DNA from 2 places in the Neobacillus sp. PVCKKU3 genome. Region 2 is predicted to be linked to the other one. Evidence: predicted binding sites of a transcription regulator. Region 2 holds the regulator's gene; the other holds the start of a gene.

Region 1 (7,596 bases), on a different contig from region 2:
ACAAATTGATTAGCAGAATATAAAAGCCTTTATCGAACGAAAGGTCAGCGGAACGGAACAAAATACTGATTGAAATCAGCACTATGATACTTAAGCTTAGCCATAGGCCTTTACCCCTTATATTTTCCTTCCATTCTTTCCAAATGTAATGCATAATCGCTGTCTCCCCTTTATCAAGACCAGCACGGCGGCAAGCGCAATCCCCAAACCAAAGAAAATGGCGAAAGTGGAATGTCCGTCTTTTTTAGACACGAGCGGGTGCGGGTCCTTAAACATAACTTCATCTTCATTAAGGCTTGCGTTGATTTTTTCATAGATGGAAATCGCCGGGCTTTTTAAAAAGAAATTCGTTAATTCTTGATCCTCAATCAACTGATGGAGGGCTGAACGGTAGGTTATCGGAAAATCCCCGATGCTGTCCTGGTTTAAATCGGTAAGCGGGAAGGCGGAGCCCCATTCGTTGCCTTTGCCCTTTTGGGTCCAGACATTGTGTTCACCTTTACCGCCAATCGTGACAGCAGGGATCGTATTTTCAGAGATTTGGTTTAAGGTAAAAATCTGGTCATTGGAACTGGTCCACAGCTCAATTCCGATTTGGTTGCGGATGATTTTATTATCTTTAATCAGATTTCGCGTTGCTTGGTCAATGTACAAGCCACGTTGGTTCATGTAGAATGTATTGTGTTCGATCTGGTTATCATTGGCCTGCATCAGCAATAAACCAAATGATTTGTTTCCATAGTTGACGATAAATTGATTGTCTGTAAGGGTAAGGCCATTGGAATTCATAATCGCGGCGCCGCCCTCATTCATCGTAAAGGTATTTCGTTTAAACGTATTCTCATCCGAGTACATGTAATGCAAGCCGTACCGGGTATTGCTGATGTTGTTGTCGAAGCTTTTATTATGGCTGGAATAATCAAAGAACATGCCGTCCCGGGTGCCATCAATTGTATTATGGGAAAGCAAATTGTTTTCGGCGTACCAAACATGGAGCCCGTTTCCCTGGGCAGCAATTTCACCTTTCCCAAGTCCCTTAATATTGTTATAGCGAACAATGTTGTGGTGGGCTTTGCTTAAATAAATACCGTGAAAGGAATGGCGGATGGTAATATGCTCAATCACGTTGTTATTGGTATAAACCTTAATGGCCGCATATTCCTCGGAAGAGTTGCGGTCCATGCTGCTGCCAGACACGGCAAGGTTTTTTAAACTGACATGAGCAGCTTTTACGGAAATTACGTTGCCTGTTCCGTCTCCTTTAATCACGGTGTTTTTGGAACCAATGATCGTTATCGGTTTCTTGATGACGATATTGCCCGTATAGGTTTGATTGTCAAGCTTCAATACCGCCCCCTCTTTCATGGAGTCGATTTTTGCCTGCAGATTATCGGCTGCCATCTTTCCCTCAGGTTCAAAAAACAACACTAGAGAAAAAACAAGAAACAGGAGCGCTACTTTTTTCATCTTTTTCGATCCTTCCATACCGGAATTAGTAACAAAATAAAGGCGGCAATCACGAAGTAAACGCCTGTACCTAAGATGCTATGGGTAGTAAAGTTTGCCACTGTGTTTTCACCGATTATCGGTGGAACAAATGGGTCCATATGGATCGGCGCTTTAGGGTCTAAATTGGTTCCATATTTTTTTAAGGCAGAATGGAGGTCCAATACGCCGGCAAGGCCGCCGATGACAAAAATGCTAATCAATCCGTAAAGAATTTTTTTATTGCGGAGGACGGCTGTAATCAGAGTGAGCAGTGCTAATCCGCTAATAACGTAAATCAGGTAACCCAATTCTGGGAAATTCTCTGCGCTGAAATTAGACATGCCAATATAGTGGTTAAGCCCGTTAATAATATCGATTTCGCCTTTCAACTTATTAGGGTAGACAATGATATTCAATCCCTCGGGATATTGCGGGGCATAAAACAGCATCTTCCACCATGGAAAAAATATTGATACAACCATTAATACGGCTGAAAGTCCAATGAGCAATGCCGAGGTAATCGATAATTTACTGCCTTTGTTACGACCATTCAAGTTAACCATTCCTTTTATGCTTAATAAGGCGGGGAGGCCGCCTCCCTTAGTGCCGGCCCCAGTAAAGAGGGACCGGACACTTTTCCTGAGACAGCCTCGCCCAAAAGTCGAAAGTATCTGGCTTTTTAAGTGAAGGCCTGTGCTTCGCGGTAATCCGTTAATTTTTTGGTTTAACCAGGAAGTAGCCGTTCATTTCTTGGTGCAGAGCCGAGCAGAAGTTTGTGCAATAAAGCGGGAAGGTACCCGCTTTATCGGCGGTAAACTCCATCGTATTGGTCTGGCCAGGCTGAACTTCCATGTTTAAGTCATAGCTGTTGATCGCAAAACCGTGGGTAATATCTTCATCGAAGTCGATATTCGTCAAATGGATGAAGACATGGTCACCTTGGTTCACCTCAATCACGTCAGGTCGTTTTGACTTACTGTCAAAGACGAATCTAGAGCGCATCGCAATTCCATACACATGGACTTCATTGCCGTTGCGGACAATTTTGGTGTCACTTTGTTTATAGACGGCATCCTTATTGTTTGGATCCTTCGGATAAACATTAATCGTTTTGATTTTGTCAGCTTTGATCATCTGTGCATAGTGCGGCTCAGGGTCAACCGGTGCTGATTGAACGACTTTCATTTTGCCGCTGATATCGATTAACTGCATTGATTCTGGGTGGGACGGTCCGACAGATAAATAGGTGTCTTTAGCAATCTTGTTCAAGGCAATCAGCCATTTGCCATCAGGTGCAACAGTGTCGCCTTCAGCTGCAACAGAGTGGCCTGGAGAATACTGAACAGGCACGCGGTCTAAAGTTTTACCGGTTTTCGGATCCCACTTGACGATTTCAGAAGAGATGAACATCGTTGTATATGCCATGCCTTTGTCATCAAACTGCGTATGAAGTGGTCCGAGTGCGTTTTCTGGGTTTACTTCGCGTTCCATCACAGATTCATATTTTAAGATTGGAATACCGTTGCGGTCGCCGGCAAACTCTTTCTTTTCAATTGCCTTAAAGGCTTTTTCAAATGAGAATACGGTCATCGCAGGGGCAAGTTTGCCGGAAGCGATGAAATATTTTCCATCCGGTGTTACGTCAACACCGTGCGGCGATTTGGCAACCGGCACTAAATAAATGCCGCCTTTTTCTTTTTCAGGGAAAATCATTTTCTGGCCGCCGACATCCTCGTATTTGCCTTCCTTGACCATCTTCTCAAGCTCTTTCCAGTTGAACAGAACGATGTAGTCGCGGTCAGCCTGTGATGCATTTACTTCCATCGTTGTTGTGGATTCTTCCGTGTTGTAGGTTGTCATAACAGCCCAGTCTTTTGAGCTCTTTTTCCCCGCATCGGAAAGGTCATAGGACCATGGTGGAAGGGCCACCTGATAAGCGATGTTCAGCTTTACATTCTTTTCGTCAAAGGTTACGGCTGACATCACACCGCGGTATTTCTGGCTGTAATCATCAAGAGATTCATATTTTTGTCCAAGCGGCACGGCGAAACGCGTCGGCAGGAACATGTACTCGGTATTTTCCGTTACAAACGCGGCACAGTGCGGGCCGGCAGTATTTGGAACATTGAGAATGTCTTTTGTTGTAAATGTTTTTAAGTCAACGACAGCGGCGCGGCTGTTGCCGACATCGGTGGCAAACATCCATTTGCCGTCATAGTCCCCGTTTGTTTCCGAGAAAGCAGGGTGGTGAAGGTCACCCCAAGTATAATCACCCATCATTTTCTTGGAATGCTCATCAAAACCATAGCCAGTAGCGGAATCTGGAGAAAAGACCGGAATCGTTCTGATTTTGCGCATCGAAGGCACACCGTAAATAAACATTTGCCCGGAATGGCCGCCGGATGCGAATAAATAGTAATCATCTTTTTTGCCAAATGGCACATAAACCTTTTCGGCATTGCTCTTGTTGCTGGCGTTTGCGGCCTCAGTCTTTGTGTTGTTCGACGAAAAATCCGCAAACGTCAGCGTTGCTGCAGCAAACCCGGCAAGCAGGCCGGATGCGATTGGAACCCATTTTTTCATACGTTTAACACCACCCTATTTTTCAGATGCCTGCTTGAGCAGGTCTAGTACTTGCTGACGTTCTTCATCTGTTAACGGATTTTTGCCGATAACGCCTGACATAACGGCAGATGTAGGTTGTTTCAGGAATTCCTCAATTGGTTTGCCGTGCTTGCCTTCAACGTTAACAAAGGCTTGTGAAAGATCCGGTCCGACCGCACCGCCTTTGATGTTGAGAGCTTCCACGCTGTGACAGCCAAGGCATCCCTTCTTGTTAAGGATGTTATCGTCATTAGCGCTTGAAGTAGTGGCTGTTTCCTTTGGTTTGCTGGAGTCATCCGCTGCTTTTTCCTTCGAAACAGCCTGAGCGGTTTGCGGTGCCTTTCCTGAGTCACTGGAGTTTCCCGTGATGACATCAAAAACTAGGTATCCAAGCCCGAAGCCGAGCACAAGGCTAATGGCAAAACTTATAAGAGCTTTTTTCAAATTTGTTCCCCCTCCTTTTTGTCAAATGAACAGCTTCATCCTAATCCATTAAATTTTGTGAAAATGTGACGTTCATCACACGAAATAAAGGGTTTTTGAACGTTCTGTGAAAGAGCCCCAAAAGCCTATATCTAAAGCGTTTTTTAAAAAATGAACGTTCTGTGAAAAACAATTTTTCCATGATGTATTGGCGATTTACAGTATTGTGACCCTTTTCACTTCTATAACGTGAGAAATAGCTTACAATTAGAGGAAAATAAGCAAGGTAAAGGTGGTGGGAAGGTTGGAGCGCATCAAAAAATTACTGGAGCCGAATTTATCAGTGATTCAGGAAGTCGACAAAGAGGAATTACTTCGAAAAATTGAGATTTTTAAAGACTTATCCCCGAAATCACTAAATATCATTGAAAGGCGGATTCAAACGCTTGAAGTGAAAAAAGGGATGCAGATTATCAAAGAGGATGAGAAGGCAAAAGGGGTCTTCTTCATTCATTCCGGGTCGGTTAAGCTCGCCAAACAGGATGAGAACGGGAATGAAATTATCGTTTGTGTGAAGCAGCAAGGGGATATTTTCGCCGAAGCATGTTTATTCACACGGAAGGAAGAATGTTACCCGGCAACAGCAACGATGCTTGAGGATGGCCGGCTGTTCTTTTTGGATAAGCAAGAGCTCGAGCAGGATCTTTACCAATATCCGGAGCTTTCTATGCAAATGATCCGCTATATGAGCGATGCTTTAAGAGAAATGACCTCACAGTTAAGGGATGTGGTCCTGCTCGATGTTTATGCAAAAACGGTAAAGATGCTGGAGCGGCTCGGACGGAAGTTTAACCCAGACTTCAAACGCTGGGAAGTTGAAATACCGTTAACCGTACAGGAATTCGCCACCGTCGTCGGCACCTCGCGTGAAAGCATCAGCCGTGTCTTCTCCAAACTTAAAAAAGAGGAAATGATTGATTTGAAATCGCGGAAAATCATTATCCTTGACTGGTGTAAATTTTGTACCTTGCTCCATAAAGAATATTAATAAGAAAGGGACCTGCCCACGCATTAAAGCGGAAGGACGGGTCCCTTTATATATTTAATCAAATTTGTACGTCCAAAAGCGCTCGTTGTTGATCCAGACCATAATTTGTGGGTCTTGGTTTTTTAGTTTTTCGGACACGTCGGCAAACATTTGCTCCGTTTGCGAGCGGTGTGCCTTGATGGCGGCAAGCTTTATTTCAGCGACAGGGCTGATATTATTGATGATGTCAGCTTCACCTAGTTTTTCAATACAATCGTTCGAGAAGGCAACGCAGTGTAAGGTTGGCCGTGCGGCTTCAGGAAGCCTTTCGACAGCGCGGACGACGGCCGCGCCGGTGGCGTCATGGTCGGGATGCACAGCATAGCCGGGATAAAAGGTGATAACCAAAGAAGGATTCAGTTCATCAATCAAGGCGGACATAACGTCGGCCAGCTTTTCTTCATCCTCAAATTCCACAGTTTTATCGCGGTAGCCGAGCATGCGTAAATCTTGGATGCCTAAAGCACGGGCAGCTTCCTTTAGTTCCGCTTTTCTGATTTTCGGGAGATTTTCCCGATTGGTAAATGGCGGATTCCCCATATTGCGGCCCATTTCCCCAAGGGTTAAGCAGGCGTAAGTAACAGGGGTGCCATTTTTGATATGGGTGGCTATTGTCCCGGATACTCCAAATGCCTCATCATCCGGATGTGGAAAGACAACTAAGACATGGCGTTCTTTTTCCATTTTACATTCTCCTTTCAGGACTGACGCATGAAACCACTATTCAAAGGGAGTCGGGCTGATTTCCAATGCGACTGCTAGTTTCCCTTCATTGTCATGGCCGGCAAGCAGAAGCCGTCCCAGTTCATCGATTTCAAAATGTGTGATGCCCTCAGCGTAAATCCAGCCAAGGTTTATTTTTAAGCCCACCCGGTAAGGACCTTTTCCGGTAATTTTCCCTATTTCATATTGGACTTTGGCGTTGCGAATATAAGCCCCTGCCGAAAAGAATGATTGATCGCGATGTGATGCGTAGGCACCGTTTGTGGTTTCAAGGTGAATATATACTTCTTTATTTACGAAGCTATTAATGGCTTCCTGTACTTGATTGGTGTTCACTAGTTCCAAGTTGATTCCTCCCTTCCCGTGATTCTTATAAAAAATAGGATTTAGTCTACGAGATATTTTTCTTTAAGAATGTAACTATCATACTAAAATTGGATAAAAAATGCGAAATGAATGCTCGGTTAAATATATGTTGATTTCCGCTCCAATCAACTAGGTTGGTGATCATTTCACATTTTTAAAGAAGGCTCAGTTATTATCATTGTTGATTTTCGTGTAGGTATGAAAATTCATAGGCAGAGAATTTCCGGCTAATGTATAAAGAGGAAGCTTAAGATGCAGAAATTAGCGGAGATTTTCCGATTAACTGCTCTAAATAACACAAAATCCAACGATTTAGATGATATAAACGGAAAAACTTCCTTTATTTTTATGGAAATATGAGTATTTCCCAAAATACACGGAATTCTTCCGTTTATTTTTCAAAGTAAAATCAACATTCAGTTTATAACAGAGCCTTAAAGAAAAAGAGCCGAACTTTATGTTCGGCTCTTAGAGAAATTATTCTGCGCAGTCTTCGCAGTATTCGGTTTTGCTTGTTGAAGCGCGGTAGGCACCGTGCCAGGTTGGGCCGACGTATTCGTTTAGGCGGAAGCCCTGTTCGATGGCTGCGGCGATAAAGTCTTTCGCCACTTCGACTGCTTCAAAGACGGATTTCCCTTTCGCAAGTTCAGCGGTGACCGCGGATGAGTAGGTGCAGCCGGCGCCGTGCGTAAAGGTTGTATTATATTTTGGTGATTCGTAAATTCGGAATTCCTTCCCATCATATAGAAGGTCGACGGCATTTTCCTCAGATTGAAGCTTGCTGCCGCCTTTGATTAGGACATTTTTTGCCCCTTGATCATAAATTTTTACAGCGGCTTCTTTCATTTCTTCCACTGTCCGCGGCGTCTTCATGCCTGCCAGCTGTCCGGCCTCAAACAGATTTG
Region 2 (7,596 bases):
AAAACTTTTTAATTGTCTCCCCAGCGGCTCCCTCAAGAACGCTGGCCACAAACTCAGCAGGTGAATACCAGTCAGAAACCCTGCCCAAATCGCGGTAGATTTGTGTTAAAAGCAGATTACGCGGTCCCTCCCACTGTTCGTTTACGACCACATCGCGGAAGATACGCGGCAGCGACGAAAATTCCTCCATCACTCCATGGCCGGCAAACACGGAGATAGCCTCCCGTAAAATTTCCGCTCCCTCATTCGTTGCACAGATTTTCTGCAGCAAGACAAGTTCACGCAGATTAAATAACTTTTTCCTAACATCAATTGGATGGTCCGATTTAATTCCTGGATTAAGCGGCTTATCCAGTTGCAAGAAAAGATTATAGATTTTGAATGCCCCCGCCGTCGTTCGCTCAGCGGCATGCTGGATTCGTTTCAACTTGCTTGCTGCGAGTGGATAGTCTTTTACCTTCTTTCCAAAAACACTTCGGAAATCGCTGTACAAGTTTGCCTCCCGAGAGGCCCTCAGCATAAACCCGGCACAGGCAATCCCAATTTCCAACCTCGACAAGGTCAATACAATTCCGACTGCAACTGCAATCCCTTTATCCTTTGGACCGATTGGATAGGCACGCGCCCCCTTATATTGAATCTCCCCTGTTGGCAGCTCGGCTGTTCCCAGCTTCCATTTGATCCGATTTATCTCGTACCCGTTGCGTTTCTCCTTCTCCTTATCCCCCGGAAGCCAGGAAGGTACGATAAATGTTGAAACTTTGTCAGTTCCCGATATTTTTGCCGTCACCACAGAATAATCGGCATGCGCCGCAGAACAGAAAAACTTATTCCCATACAAACGATAATACTTGCCTTCCGGAACCGCCTCCAAAACATTAGCCGGCAAATCAGAACCACCCTGGATTTCTGTCATAAATTGAGCGCCAATGGCGAATTCGCCGTTTAGCCCTTCTTTTGTATGATGTAATATAACTTGAAGTTCTGGATATTCTTCATCCGGAAATTGGTCAAGCAAAGCCACTAAACCATGTGTACATGTCAGCGGACAGGTCACTCCCGCCTCACCCAGCTGATGGATCAGCATTCTTTTCACAAAGCTTTCCCAAGGTGTCATGTTACTGGAAAAAAGACCTTCTCCGAAAATTTCATTCTCTAATTGATGAACTTCTTGAGGACGAACAATCCGGTCAATCCGATGATTAAAAGCATCAAAGTGAAGCATATAGGGGCGGACTTCCGGTCTGGCAATTCTTTCGGCTAACCGGTTCCATTTTGCAGATACTGTTGCTGAAAAGGATAATAGTTTTTCGTGGATTTGGCTGTGCTGAGAACCCGTAAATTTCTTTACCGCTTTTTGTAAAAACGGTTCATCACGGTACCAATCAAGGTTGTCACGTTTTTCGAGAAATTCATCAAAGCTGTAAGAATTTTTTCCTCTTGCTTCTGTCTCTTGGGAAACATGCTTCATAAAAACGCCACTCTCCTCATGAATAATAATTCATAATTTTCAATTTAATCTTAAATGTAAGGATATGGAAACGTCAAATATAAGTAGAAAAACAAAAAAAGAGGCTGAATAATTCAGACCTCTTCTTTATTGGTGCACCCTTCTATGACGGTATTGGTTCCACTGAAAATGAATAAAGCATCCGATGCAAAAACCTAGAATTGCCACAAAGGCAGCCACTGCGACAAGAATCGTGAACACATAGCCAACACCATTCCAACCCAGCAGGAATCCTACAAATCCAATTCCCAAACACGATACGGCAAGTTTTTGATTAAATTGCTGCTGCTCCCAATCCTCGGGGATATAAGCCTCTGGTTCCTTTCTTAAAAATAGTTTTGCTATTTGCATAATCGGATTAAATCCGAATAAAAGACCAGACATACCGGCAACAAACGGCACTAACAAAAACCATTCCTGACCGGATAACCATGTTAACACAACACTTAAAACAATCGTCCACTGGTTTGTTTTCACTAGCGGCCGTGGGATTGAACGAACTGTTTCTGTCATTTTAATTCCAACCTTTCCTATTGGATTACAATAATTACTTGTGTATTCATTTTACCCGCTTCCACTCCCTTTGTATAGTGATCTGGTTAGGAAAATGTTTCAAAACGAAAAAATGGGCCTCTCACCATTTTGGCGAGAAGCCCATTGATTATTTATTCTTCTACTTCGTCGTTTGGATAATGCTTTAAAAAGTAAACAAGTGATTGCAGCTCCACCGCCAGGTCAATATGATGCACGCGGATCGATGAAGGTACATTCAGTCTTGCTGGAGTAAAGTTTAAAACCCCTTTTACATTCGTATTCACAAGCTTGTCTGTGATTTGCTGAGCAACCGGAGCCGGCACCGTCAAAATCGCCACCGAAATATTTTCCTCGATCAAATACTGTTCTATATCGTCCATCGAATAAACGGGAACATTGCCTATCGAACCGCCAATTTTTCCGGGGTCCACATCGAAGGCGCAAGCGATTTTTGTATTATTATTTTTTAAAAAATTGTAGTGTAAAAAGGCTGTGCCGAGATTACCCACCCCGATTAACGCTACCTTTGTTAATTCATCTTGATCAAGAGTTTTCCGGAAAAACGATAACAAATAGTTTACGTTATAGCCGTACCCCTTTTTCCCAAGGGCCCCGAAATAAGAGAAATCCCTGCGAATAGTGGCCGAGTCCACCTTTACTGCTTCACTCAATTCTGCAGATGACACCCTCTGCTTGCCAGAGGAATGAAGGTTTTGTAAAAATCGATAATATAAGGGCAGCCGCTTTGCTGTTGCCTGTGGTATTTTCATCGTTTCATTGGACATATTTCTCCCACCCTTCAATTTTAATGGATATATTAGATTTCTCTTCTAAAATCACCGTTTTTGCCGCCGGTTTTTTCCACCAGAAAGGTTGGTCCAATTACCATCCCTTTATCAACTGCCTTACACATATCATAGACGGTCAGGGCACAAACAGAGGCAGCTGTTAGCGCTTCCATCTCAACCCCCGTACTGCCTTTTGTTTTCACTGATGCAGCAATATGCAGTGTATATTGTCCCTGCCCGGCCTGCTCCCATGAAAAACTAATATTGATACCTGTTAATGGAATCGGGTGGCACATTGGAATGATATCCCATGTCTTTTTCGCTGCCATCACTGCAGCAACCTGGGCAACTGCTAAGACATCGCCCTTTTTCATTTCGTGGTTTGTGATTTTTTCATAAATTTCAGTGCTTACTGTTATGCTAGACTGGGCTGTTGCTGTGCGTGCCGTTTCCGGCTTCTCGCTGACATCGACCATCTTGGCCCGGCCTTCTTCATTAAAATGAGTAAATTCAGCCATAAAAAAAATCCTCCTACAAAAAATAATACAATATTTTTTTGTCCATGTGTGTGAAACTTTGAACTAACAGTATATTTTTTTATAATTCCATTAAAAATTTCACTTCATTGCCGACATTCGGGTTATACGGTAAACTAGTCGTAAGGTAATAGAGGTGAAAAAAATGATTTTATTACAGGTTAACCAACTACAAAAATATTATGGTGCTGAACTTATTTTATCGAATATAAAACTGGAATTACAAACCCGTGACCGTGTTGCCCTTGTCGGACGCAATGGAGCGGGGAAATCAACGTTATTGAAAATCATCGCCGGCGAAATGGGCTATGACGGCGGCGAAATCATCAAACCAAAGGATGTTACCGTTGGTTATTTGGCGCAAAATACGGGTTTGGAGTCCAATTTGTCCATTTGGGAGGAAATGCTGACGGTTTTTGAGAACCTGCAGGCGATGGAAAAATCGCTCCGGAAGCTGGAGAAGCAAATGGCCGATCCTGCTGTTTTCGGGGACCCAGGAAAATACGAACGGGTATTAAAGGAATATGATGAATTGCAAATAAAGTTTAAAGAGCAAGGCGGCTATCAATATGAAGCTGATATCCGTTCTGTATTGCATGGGTTAAATTTTTCTGATACTACGTTAATGATTTCAAGTCTAAGCGGCGGACAAAAAACGCGTCTTGCGCTAGGCAAACTATTACTGACAAGACCTGATATTTTAATTTTGGACGAGCCAACCAACCATTTGGATATCGAAACCCTTTCCTGGCTGGAGCAATATCTGCAGGGCTATGATGGCGCGATTTTAATTGTTTCGCATGACCGCTATTTTTTGGATAAAGTGGTTACAGAGGTGTATGAACTATCACGCCGCCTGATTCAGCGATTCACCGGTAATTATAGCACTTATCTTGAGCAGAAAGCTGCCAATTATGAACGCGACATGAAGCTTTATGAAAAGCAGCAGGAGGAAATTGCCGCGTTAAAGGATTTCATCCAGCGCAACATCGCACGGGCCACTACTACTAAGAGAGCGCAAAGCCGGCGGAAGAAGCTTGAAAAAATGGAAATCATGGATCGCCCATCAGGGGATGAAAAATCTGCTTCCTTCTCATTTGAAATTGAGCGGCAAAGCGGCAATGATGTACTGACTGTTGATTCGCTTGCTGTCGGCTATGATGGAGAGAAGGTTTCCGAGGATATTTCCTTTCGTGTGTATAAAGGCGACAGCATTGCCCTTGTCGGCCCTAATGGAATCGGGAAGTCGACCCTTTTAAAAACAATTATTAAAAAGCTTCCCGCTTTGGCTGGAACTATTCAATACGGAACCAATTTGTCCATCGGGTATTACGATCAGGAACAAGCCAACCTAACCTCCAATAAACGGGTCTTAAACGAACTATGGGATGAATATCCACTGAAACCGGAAAAGGAAATCCGTACGGTGCTTGGGAATTTCTTATTTTCCGGTGACGATGTGCTTAAAAATGTTTTGTCATTAAGCGGCGGCGAAAAAGCCCGCCTAGCCCTTGCCAAGCTAATGCTCGAGAAAGCAAATTTATTAATATTGGACGAACCTACCAACCATTTGGATTTGGACAGCAAGGAAGTACTTGAGAATGCCCTAATTGATTATCCAGGTACTATTTTGTTTGTCTCACACGACCGTTATTTTATTAACAGAATCGCAACCAAGGTACTAGAATTAAGCCCCGAGGGCAGCACTGAATACCTCGGCGACTACGATTATTATGTGGATAAAAAGCTGGAGCAGGAGGAACTTACGGCACTTGCATTGGCTGCCTCCCAGAAGAAGGTTTCTGCTTTAGAGCCTGCTGAAAAAAACAGTTATCAACAGGATAAAGAAACGAAAAAACTGGAACGCCAGCGAAAACGCAAATTGGAAGAAATCGAGGAACGCATTTCGGAGCTTGAAGAAGAGATTCAGAATTATGAACAGCAATTATGCGAGCCAGAAGTTTTTCAGGACCATGAAAAGGTTTTAGAGATTAATTTAAAAAATGAAAAGGCTAAGGCCGAGCTTGACGAATTAATGGAAGAATGGGCCGAGCTGGCAGAATAATGTGGATAACCGGACTGTTGGAGTCCGGTTTTTTGTTGTGCTTATAATCCAAAAGGCCCAACTTTCCACAGAATTATTCACATTGTAAATGCCATTATTTCAGTTATTCAATTAACTTACCCACATTATCCACAAAAAAGTGTCAACTTATCCACATTATCAACATTACCCACTGAGTTATCCACAAGTCATTTGAATTTTCAACTTTTTCAAAAAAATCTTATCCACAAAATTGATATTTTTATATTAGCCAAAATTTAATCAAATGTTTGTTTAACTCTTAAAATGCCTATATTTTAAGCATTTGCCGTTTTCAATCAATCGTTTGATTAGTTTATTGTCAATACCAATTAAACGTTTGATTAGTTTATCAACCAAATCAATCAAACGTTTAATTAGATTTTTTAATTAAAAAGACCCTTCCTTGTTAGGAAAGGTCAGGTGTTATATGTTTCCATATCCAATCCAGGTATTGCGTTTAGTGATAAGTCTGCTCGAATTCCCTTTTCAAACATAACACTTCCGGCAGCGGCTATCATGGCTGCGTTGTCTGTGCATAAGGATAATGGAGGAATGACTAATTCAACATCCGCCTTATCTGAAAATGCCTTTTCCAGGGCTGCTCGAAGCCCCTTATTGGCTGCTACTCCTCCGGCCAATAATATTTGGTTGACGCCATATTCTGCAACGGCTCTTACGGTCTTCGTCACCAATACGTCAATGACACTTTCCTGAAAGCTCGCGGCCAGATTCTCCGGAGCAATCGTCTCACCACGCTGCTCGGCATTATGGACCGTATTAATGACCGCTGATTTTAAGCCGCTAAAGCTAAAATCATAGGAGCCTTCCTCCAGCCAGGCACGGGGCAAATCAATAGTCGGACTGCCTTCATGGGCCAAACGGTCAATATGCGGACCGCCTGGATATGGCAGACTCAACGTTCTTGCGACCTTATCATAGGCTTCACCCGCTGCGTCATCCCTTGTTTCGCCAATTACCTCAAATTGTCCATGCTCTTTCATGTAGACAAGCTCCGTATGGCCCCCTGAAACCACTAAAGCCAACAAAGGGAATTTCAGCTCTGTCACCAGCCTGTTTGCATAAATATGACCGGCAATATGATGGACTGGCACAAGCGGTTTATTATGAGCAAAGGCGAGTGCTTTGGCGGCATTGATGCCAATTAATAAGGCACCCACCAGACCTGGCCCTTCCGTTACCGCAACAGCATCAATTTCAGCAAAGGATAGATTCGCCTGCTTTAATGCCTCTTCTATCACGACCGTGATCTGTTCAACATGATGGCGTGAGGCAATTTCCGGTACGACCCCGCCAAACCGTTTATGACTTTCAATCTGCGAGGCAACCACATTGGCCGTTATCTCTCGGCCATTTTTGATAATCGCCACCGCCGTTTCATCACAGCTTGTTTCAATTCCTAATATCAACTGATCTTTTTTCATAAATTCACCCACATTACCAGCGCATCCTCCAAATTATCTGAGTAATAATTTTTCCGGATTCCGCCATTTTGAAACCCTAGTTTGCGATAAAGAGACTGAGCGACATGATTCGTTACCCTTACCTCTAAGGTCATGCTTCTTGCACCCCTCTCATGGCAGACGGATATCAGCTTTCGCATCATCATCTCCCCAAGCTTTTTGCCGCGGTATTCAGGAAGAATCGCGACATTCGTCACATGACCTTCATCAATAACAAGCCAAACTCCACAATAGCCAATAATTTTATTTTCATGTTCGAGGACGATATAAACAGCAAAGTTATTATTGTGCATCTCATTATAAAATGCTTCCCTGCTCCAAGGGGTTGTAAATGATGCATGCTCAACCTCTAATACTTGATCGATATCCTCTTCCCTCATGTAGCGAAAAACATAAGAATCTTCCATCTTTCTCTATCCTTATCTTTATAAAGTTTTCCCTTGCGCCTCTAACCACTTTGCTTCCGCTTCTGCTAACCGAATGTAATTAGGGACAAAGGTGTGTACGTCTTCCCCTTGTTTGTCTTTTCCCAGCATGGCAAGCTCAGACGGACGGGGATTGTTCTCTGTTATGCTTGAAAAAACGGCCTGAGTACCAAGACTCTCTGTTATTCTTTCACGGTGAATAGACAGGTCATTGCCGACAAATAGAACCGGTTTGT

Evidence for each region. Region 2 encodes Rex, which represses fermentation and respiration genes when NADH is low (regulators of the CRP and FNR family bind a similar motif). Its sites were predicted from a motif close to TTGTGAAATATTTCACAA; they were not measured.
Region 1: the regulator Rex is predicted to act here: its motif matches at 4,740-4,757, upstream of ACNQGS_RS03480 (cytochrome C).

The regions. Positions count from the first base shown of each region.
Region 1 covers NZ_JBLVQN010000003.1:110,688-118,283, reverse strand. Annotated here, with positions in the region: gene ACNQGS_RS03500 (ABC transporter permease) at 1-154, opposite strand, end outside; gene nosD (nitrous oxide reductase family maturation protein NosD) at 118-1,467, opposite strand; gene ACNQGS_RS03490 (hypothetical protein) at 1,464-2,051, opposite strand; gene nosZ (Sec-dependent nitrous-oxide reductase) at 2,200-4,071, opposite strand; gene ACNQGS_RS03480 (cytochrome C) at 4,087-4,536, opposite strand; gene ACNQGS_RS03475 (Crp/Fnr family transcriptional regulator) at 4,820-5,563, shown strand; gene bshB2 (bacillithiol biosynthesis deacetylase BshB2) at 5,618-6,286, opposite strand; gene ACNQGS_RS03465 (YojF family protein) at 6,323-6,670, opposite strand; gene pdxK (pyridoxine/pyridoxal/pyridoxamine kinase) at 7,169-7,596, opposite strand, start outside.
Region 2 covers NZ_JBLVQN010000067.1:1,082-8,677, reverse strand. Annotated here, with positions in the region: gene ACNQGS_RS27905 (acyl-CoA dehydrogenase family protein) at 1-1,471, opposite strand, end outside; gene ACNQGS_RS27900 (DUF4395 domain-containing protein) at 1,598-2,023, opposite strand; gene ACNQGS_RS27895 (redox-sensing transcriptional repressor Rex) at 2,176-2,829, opposite strand; gene moaC (cyclic pyranopterin monophosphate synthase MoaC) at 2,862-3,350, opposite strand; gene ACNQGS_RS27885 (ABC-F family ATP-binding cassette domain-containing protein) at 3,514-5,433, shown strand; gene tsaD (tRNA (adenosine(37)-N6)-threonylcarbamoyltransferase complex transferase subunit TsaD) at 5,871-6,896, opposite strand; gene rimI (ribosomal protein S18-alanine N-acetyltransferase) at 6,893-7,342, opposite strand; gene tsaB (tRNA (adenosine(37)-N6)-threonylcarbamoyltransferase complex dimerization subunit type 1 TsaB) at 7,361-7,596, opposite strand, start outside.